2 regions of the Corynebacterium sp. S7 genome follow, and region 2 is predicted to be linked to the other one. Evidence: riboswitches for the same ligand, from Rfam matches in the RefSeq annotation. Region 2 holds a riboswitch; the other holds the start of a gene.

Region 1 (4,207 bases), 700 kb from region 2:
GCCGAATGTTGGCTCGTCGAGAACTACGAAAGCCGGGGCGTTCACCAGTGCGGTTGCCACCGACAGGCGTCGTTTTTCGCCGCCCGACAAGGTAAACGGGTTGGCTTCCAAAAGATGCCCGAGCCGCAGCCTGGCCACCAATTCGTCGATACGCTCGCTCGACGCACCCGAGATGGCCAGCTCATCGGCGACGGTGCGCGCGACAAACTGATGCTCTGGGTTTTGGAAGACGTAGCCGATGCGCTGGGAAAGGTCCTTTGAACGCCACTCATGTGGAGGTTTGTGTAACCCCTGTCGCACGCCCTCGGCTAGCTCAAGGCTGCCTCCCTGTGGCTTCGCTAGGCCAGCAAGAACGGTGGCAAGGGTGGTCTTCCCCGTCCCGTTCGCGCCGAGTAGCACGCTCGAATGGCCTTCGGGCAGCTCGAGTGTGCGCGGTGGTCCCCAATCGGTAAGCAACTCGTCGGCCTTGACCAGCCACGGAGCGCCGACTGCAGGTCGCGGCGGCGGAAGTTGTGGCGGTCCGGGTAGATCGGCGGGCTCAATCTGTCGCATGCCGGAGCTATCCAGGCGAAAGAGCGTATCGACGAGGCCCAGCCACGGCTCGGGGTTATGCTCCACGACGAGAAGCGTTGCCCCTGTGAGCGCGCAGACCTCGGTGACTGCAGCGATGATGGATTCTGCGCCCCCCGGGTCCAAGTTGGCGGTGGGCTCATCGAGCACGATGATGTCTGCGCCCATCGCCAGCACGCCGGCGAGCGCGAGGCGCTGCTTCTGCCCACCCGACAGGTGCGAAGTCGGGTGATTCAGTGGCACGTCCAACCCGACCATGGCCAGGGCTTTTTCCACGCGTGGCCAGATCTCCTCGCGAGGCAGTCCAAGATTCTCGCAGCCAAAGGCGACATCGTCGCCGACGCGACCGGAGATGACTTGGGAATCGGGATCTTGCAGCACCATACCTACGGAGCCATTGACAGTGAGGCTACCTGTGCGGGTGCCCTCTTCGTCGTCGACAAGCAAGCCTGCGATCACACCGAGCAACGTCGACTTTCCGGCACCGGAATCGCCGGTGAGGAGGACTTTTTCTCCGCGTTCAATCTCAAACGAGACGCCGCTGAAGGCGGGCTCGCGCCGAACCGTGTGATGGTAGGACAGGTCGGTCGCCGAAATGGCGGGTGAGGTCATCGAGTCCTGCCTGCAGCGAAACGATCAAGCGCGCCAGTCTGCGCCAGAGCCTTGACTAAATAGTGTCCGAGCAGGCCTGCAAGCAGCGCACCAGAGATGATTAGCGAGCCTAGGTAGATCATGTTGAACTCGATGGACTTTGCCAGGTTTGCGCTGGTAAACAGCTCGAGGACGAAGGCGCCAAGCGCCGCGCCCACACCGGAGAGCATAGCTACGGGCAGGGTGAACTTCTTATAAGCGAAAGCCAGGAAGACCAGCTCTGCGCCGAGGCCTTGGACAATGCCCGAGTAGAGTGTTTCCACTCCCCATTGGCTGCCCAAAATGGCCGAGACCGAGGCGGCAACGACCTCCACAAAGATGGCGGCACCTGGTTTGCGGATGATGAGGCCGCCCAGCACACCGCCGAGGAACCACACGCCGGCGAAGAGGCCACCGAAACCGGGTGTCAGGGCATCAAGCGCGGTAAAACCGGCGTATCCAATCGAGTTCCACAGCCAAAAAATGAGGCCACAGGCCACACCGAGAACTGCAGCGGTGACAATATCAATAACGCGCCATTGCATGCGAGAACGCATAAAATTGCTTCCTTCCTAGCGCCGGTACTAACCGGATCAGGTTCAACGGTTCGCCAGCTTTCCTGGCATCTCAGCCCCGACTTCTGCAGGGCACCCGTGGGTACGCGATTAAGTTAAGCAAACATAAATTACTTTTCCAAGTCCGCCGACGTGAAGTGCGCGGAACCATGACCACCGGAGCGGGCCCAGTTCACTTCAAGCTCATCCTTGGTGCCAAAACGGATCAGGTGCACTGCAACAACGCGTTCGAGGCGCTCAACAGCTCCTGCTTCACCATCGATCGAAAGCATGAGTACTCCGTCGCCCGCAATCATGTCGCAGGTGGTTGCGGGGAGATCCTGGCCCTCAGGCGACGGGAATGTAAGATGCCCACGGTTGGTGTCTGCATCCCAATTGGCGGAAATCTTCTTGCCAAAATGCGATGCCAATTGCTTTCCGTAGCGACCTGGCCGATCAGTCTTAACACGGGCCGTAGATGTGAAAGTAGCGCTCATAGGCGGACAGCTTACTCCAATTTCCTTAAAAGAAGTTTCAGGATCAGCTCATGCATGGGAGCTTGGACATTGCCGCGTTCCGCCTCACGCACAATCGCGCCGACTTGGGCATCGAGCTCGCCGACGATTCCGACTTCCAGATCACGCTGCATCGACGTGGTGGAATCGGCTGGCATGCGATCTGCGAAATCCATCGTACGATCCACAACATCGCTGCTCAGGGGCACTCCCCTCGCCCGACCCGCGGAGGCGACCTCCTGCATGAGAGCACTTAACGACGATCGCCAGAAACCGCGCAGCTGCCCCAGGGGCTCGTCGACAAGCGATCCTAGTGCCCCGCAACACGCGACGAACATTGCTTTCTCCCACACATCGACGAAGATGTCTGTGCGCACGATGCAGTCAATGCCTGCGGACTGCAACGCGTCTGCGAATTCATCAAGGACCTGCGACTTACTGCCATCCCAGGTGCCGGTGGTAAACGAGCACGGCCCACCGTGAAATTCGACCTGCGCCGGGCCCGTGTGATGGAAGTAGCCTCGGACAACGCCAGGCAGAGTGCGCCCTGTGCCCACGACCTGGGCGACTTCGTGGGCGGACTCAACAGAGTTCTGCGTGACCGCAACGAGTGCCTCTTGCGGGGCGCCCTCAAGCACCTCCGCGAGGTTTTGCCCGGTGGCCTTCATCGCCAGGATGATCACGTCAACATGCTCGACCTCGCTGATGTGGCCGACTGCTTCGACTTTGATTGGGTCCTCATTATTGAGCACGATGCCACGGCTTCGCAGTGCCTCAAGCGTCTTACCGCGCGCCACCGCGACAACCTCGTGGCCACTTTTCGCCAAACTGCCGGCGTACCAGGCCCCAACCGCACCAACACCAATACAGGCAATTTTCATGTTTTCTATCCTACGTCGCATTCTAAAGGCACCATCCACAGGTAAACTTTTTAGCGTTCCCGCTTTCGACCGCACGAAAGGTAGACAAACATGGCCGGTGGCTTGCTTGCGCTTCTCGACGATATTGCCCTCATCGCCAAAAAGGCCGCCGCAACGATGGATGACGTTGCCGCGCTAACCGCAAAGACCTCCGCAAAGGCCGCGGGTGTGGTGATCGACGACGCGGCCGTGACACCTCAATACGTTGCCGATGCTAGTCCAGCACGCGAACTTCCCATGATCTGGCGGATCACCAAGGGGTCCTTCTTCAACAAGCTGATCATTGTTTTGCCGATTGCTTTGCTACTCTCGGAGTTCGCGCCGTGGGCACTCACCCCAATCCTCATGCTCGGTGGCACCTATCTATGTTACGAAGGTGCCCACAAGATCTACGAACAGCTCACTCGCGACAGCCACGAGGCCGAGGAGAAGGCAGCCAATAAAACACCTGAGGACGAGGACAGTCTGGTCCGTTCCGCCATCACCACAGACCTGATCTTGTCTGCAGAGATCATGGTGATTTCCCTCAATGAGATCGCGGATCAGACTTTCTGGATGCGCGCCCTGGTCCTCGCGCTGGTCGGTATTGGCATCACGGTCCTTGTCTACGGTGCCGTAGCACTACTCGTGAAAATGGACGACATCGGTCTTAGTTTGATCAAGAGCGGACGTGCCCCGAAGCTCGGAACTGCCCTGGTCAAGGGCATGCCGGTCGTGCTGAGCATTATCGGAGTGATCGGTACCATCGCCATGCTCTGGGTCGGCGGGCACATTATGATTGTTGGCTTCGAAGAATTCGGCTGGACCTGGCTATACGACACCATCCACGGTTGGGAAACTGCAGTAAGCAACAGTTTCTTGGCATGGCTGATTAATACCGCGGGTTCCTTAGTTGTAGGCCTGATCTGGGGCTTTGTCATCGTGGGTCTTCTCGCTCTGTTTAAGGCCCTGACACCGAAGACTCCTAAAGCTCAGGTTTCTAGCTAGTTTCCGCTACAGCATGAGTGCCAATGAGACC
Region 2 (4,207 bases):
GATACGCTCAACCGCACCGCCAATGATTTCGATCAAGCTCGTGATGCCATCCGCCGTGCCCGCGATACCGGTGACTTCTCCCAGCTCGCTGACTTGGTCGGTTCCAACCCAGAGCAATTAGCCTCGGCTTTGGCCACGCCGATTGAGGTCAAGCGCGAGCCCGTCTTCCCTGTTGCCAGCTTCGGTGTTGCAATGACCCCGCTGTATACCACTTTGGCATTGTGGGTGGGCGCGTTGCTTTCCGGTGTCGTTCTGCGTGCGAATGTGTCGCGCAAGGATATTGACGAGGCTACTTCCGCAGACTCTGCTGATTCAGCACCGCAAGAATTCACCCGCACCGAGCAATATTTCGGGCGCTTCGGCATCTTCGCGCTCATCGGCCTGGCACAAAGCACCTTGGTGGTGCTCGGTCTGATTATTTTCGTCCAGATCGAACCCGTCCACCCATTCCTGCTTTTCTTGATTGCATGGCTTGCATCCCTGGTGTTCATGCTGATCGTCTACACCCTGGTGCTCTCCTTCGGCAACGCAGGCAAGGCCGTCGCGGTGGTGCTTCTGGTATTGCAAATTTCGGCAGCCGGTGGCTCCTACCCCCTCGAGCTTCTGCCCAACTGGTTCCAAAACATCAGCCCGTGGCTGCCAGCAACCCACTCGATCAACGCGATGCGTTCGGCCATCGCAGGCACCTTTGAGGGTGATTTCTGGATCAGCTTCGGCTGGCTCGCGCTCTTTATTGTGCCCACGCTGCTGCTCGGCGTAGTTTTGCGCCCGCTGCTGGACGGCTACAACCGTTCCATGACCGAGGCAATGGAGAAAACGAAGCTGATGTAGTGGCCCCGCGGGTAATCGATATCGAAGTCCTGAAAGACTGACTCCCCGGGGTGCAAACCAGCAAAAAGCCCCTCGGCTGCGCAATGCAGCCAAGGGGCCAAGAGCCTGAAGAAACGCTAGAACTAGCGACGTTCCTTAATACGTGCAGCCTTACCACGCAGATCGCGCATGTAGTACAGCTTCGCACGACGAACGCGACCATGGCGCTCTACCTCGATGGAATCAATGTTTGGGGAGTGTACTGGGAAAGTACGCTCAACGCCGATGCCGAAGGAGATCTTACGCACGGTAAAGGTCTCGCGGATTCCGGAGCCCTGGCGACGGATAACAACACCCTTGAACAACTGGGTACGGGTGTTGGTGCCCTCGATAACCTTTACGTTAACGTTCAGGGTGTCGCCTGGGCGGAAATCTGGGATGTCGGAGCGCAGCTGTGCTGCGTCGATCTTGTCAATGATGCCGTTGCTCATGTTAGGCAATCCTTTTCAATTCTGGACAGAGGACCCTAGCGGCTTTTCCCTTATCAGGGCGCTCGGCTGGTTCGTGTCAGCTACAAGTACACGTGCTGCCACAAAATGACAGTCAACGCTCACATCTTGCCACACCGCTCCCCGATCCCCCAAATTTCCAACCGGGCAAACTCCCTGCAAGAAACGATTGCGAAGAAGTTTTGGCCTAGCTAACCTAAGAGTCTAAACCCACGGGTGCCCGAAGGATCGGGCTGAGATCGCGCTTTTGTCTCCTGCGCGGGACCGTTTGAACCTGTCTGGTTAGCACCAGCGAAGGAAGGAAAGGCTTCTTGGCACACGTGTCCTCACTAGATCTACGCTGCTACGTCATCACCGGCCGCGGCGACGCCGACCACATCGTCCGCGTCGCCTCCGAGGCTGCCCGCGGCGGCGCCGGAGTGATCCAGGTGCGCTCCAAACCCATCGATGCGGGCGACCTGTTCGCGCTGGCAGAGCGCGTCGCGCAGGCTGTTGCCCAGGTCAATACGAGCACAAAGATACTTATCGACGACCGCGTGGACGTCGCCCTGGCCCTAATCAATCGCGGTGTGCCTATCCACGGTGTGCACCTCGGGCAGTCTGACCTGCCGGTCCAGGCAGCACGCGAACTCCTTGGCCCCGAGGCCATTATTGGTCTGACCACAGGAACCGAAGAACTCGTCCGCTCGGCAAACGAGGTAGCCGAGTGCATCGATTACATCGGAGCTGGACCGTTTCGCCCCACACCGACCAAAGACTCGGGTCGCCCACCCATCGGGCTCGGTGGCTATCCCCGCCTCGTCGAGCTATCCGAGCTGCCCATCGTCGCTATCGGCGATGTCCAACCAGCGGACGTTGCAAACCTGGCAATGACGGGCGTGGCAGGCAGCGCCATGGTGCGTGCTTTCATGGATTCGCCAGACCCTTATTCCCTGGCTCAGCAGGTGGTTGCGCATGCCTAAGCACGTTTTTGTCATCGGTGGAGGAATCATCGGCCTGGCTACGTGCTTCGAATTCCAAGAGGCAGGTTTCAAGGTCACCCTCATTGATCCAGACCCGGCTTCCGGTGCCACCCACCACGCCGGCGGCATGCTGGCGCCCACAGCCGAAGTGCAATACCAGCAGCATTCTCTTGTCCCACTCATGCAAGCCTCGGCTGAGCTCTACCCCAGCCTCATCGAGCGCGTTGGCCAGCACACCGACCTGCCCACCGGCTATCGCACCGACGGCACCCTGCTGGTCGGAGCCGACCGCGCAGATGCCACCCATCTCACCGATCTCACCGGCTACCTGAAACACGAGGGAATTAAGGTAGCAACTCCGACAACACGTGAGGCGCGCAAGATGGAACCGGCGCTCTCTCCGCGCATCGCGAAGGTTCTTGGTATCGACGGGGATCACCAGGTCGCGCCGCGTCTGTTCGCGGAGGCGCTCTACGATGCCATCTCCCGCCGCGGGGCACACTTCATCCGGGAAGAGGTCACCTCGATTGAGGGCCACTCCCCCACTACGGCGATTCACCTAGGAAACGGGCAGGTGGACTCGTCGCAAAGCTTCGTTGTGCTCAGCCCTGGCCTCGGTGCTGCGACGATTGACGGTTGGTTTGAGGGTGATTCCACGCCGTTGCAACTGCGCCCCGTCTACGGCGACGTGCTGAATCTACGCGTGCCAGCAGAGATGTTCCCGCTGATCACTCGTGTGATTCGTGGGTTTGTTGAGGATCGTCCGGTGTACCTGATTCCGCGCGAGAATGGGCTGCTCACCATTGGTGCGACCAGTCGCGAGGATTCCCCGCAGCCGAGTGCCGGGGCGGTATACAACCTGCTGCGCGACGCGATTCGCATTGTGCCTGGCATCGAGGAATGTGAGTTTGTCGAGGCGACCTGCGGCGCGCGTCCCGGCACCCCCGATGATCTGCCCTACCTGGGCAAAGCTGGCACGAACCTGATCGTGTCCACCGGTTATTTCCGCCACGGGATTCTACTTGCTGCCCTCGGCGCAAAAAGTGCGCTCGCGCTCGCTACCGATAGCGAAGTGCCCGCCGATCTCACAGCGTGCGATCCGTTTCGCCACGCACTCGTACCTAATTCAGTCCCTAATTAATAGGAGCACCATGATTACCTACACAGTCAATGACAAATCCGTCAGCACGCAGGCCCTTTCGGTCGAGGACCTCGTGTTGCAGCAGGTCGGCACCGAAACAGGCGTGGCCGTGGCTATCGGCGGGGCCGTCGTGCCACGCTCGGGGTGGTCGCGCACCATTGCCGACGGCGACACTGTCGATATTCTCACCGCTGTGCAAGGAGGCTAATGATGCTCACGATTGCCGACAAAACCTTTGAGTCTCACTTGGTCATGGGCACCGGTGGCGCTAGCTCCCAGTCGCTGCTCGAGGAAGCACTTGTTGCCAGCGGAACTCAGCTGACCACGGTCGCCATGCGTCGTCACCAAGCAACGGCCGGTGGCGGAGAATCCGTCTTCGAGTTGCTCACCCGCCTGGGTATCGCGCTGCTTCCGAATACGGCAGGGTGTCGCACTGCCCGCGACGCCGTTTTGACCGCGCAGCTTGCGCGCGAGGCCCTGGGCACGAAGTGGGTCAAGGTAGAGGTCATCGCCGACGAGCACACACTTTTGCCCGATACGGCCGAGCTTATCGACGCCTGCGAGATCCTCGTCAGCGAAGGCTTCACGGTGTTGGCGTATACCTCGGATGACCCGATCGTAGCCACCCGCCTAGAAGATGTCGGCGTGGCTGCCGTGATGCCACTCGGCTCCCCGATTGGCACAGGTTTGGGCATTCTCAATCCGCACAATATTGAGCTGATTTGCACGCGGGCCTCAGTTCCCGTGCTCCTGGATGCCGGTGTGGGCACCGCCTCCGATGCGTC

What was found. A riboswitch is a leader RNA that binds a small molecule or an ion and turns the genes downstream of it on or off. The one in region 2 is predicted to bind thiamine pyrophosphate.
Region 1: it holds a riboswitch for thiamine pyrophosphate, as region 2 does, so the genes downstream of both, ACXZ66_RS05705 (ECF transporter S component) here and ACXZ66_RS08965 (thiamine phosphate synthase) in region 2, are expected to answer to the same signal.

The regions. Positions count from the first base shown of each region.
Region 1 covers NZ_CM136760.1:1,170,793-1,174,999, reverse strand. The annotation lists gene ACXZ66_RS05710 (ABC transporter ATP-binding protein) at 1-1,182, opposite strand, end outside; gene ACXZ66_RS05705 (ECF transporter S component) at 1,179-1,757, opposite strand; TPP riboswitch at 1,753-1,865, opposite strand; gene ACXZ66_RS05700 (DUF2218 domain-containing protein) at 1,886-2,251, opposite strand; gene ACXZ66_RS05695 (2-dehydropantoate 2-reductase) at 2,263-3,150, opposite strand; gene ACXZ66_RS05690 (DUF808 domain-containing protein) at 3,241-4,176, shown strand; gene zupT (zinc transporter ZupT) at 4,183-4,207, opposite strand, start outside.
Region 2 covers NZ_CM136760.1:1,869,209-1,873,415, forward strand. The annotation lists gene ACXZ66_RS08955 (YhgE/Pip domain-containing protein) at 1-831, shown strand, start outside; gene rplS (50S ribosomal protein L19) at 954-1,301, opposite strand; TPP riboswitch at 1,522-1,636, shown strand; gene ACXZ66_RS08965 (thiamine phosphate synthase) at 1,631-2,281, shown strand; gene thiO (glycine oxidase ThiO) at 2,274-3,422, shown strand; gene thiS (sulfur carrier protein ThiS) at 3,433-3,630, shown strand; gene ACXZ66_RS08980 (thiazole synthase) at 3,633-4,207, shown strand, end outside.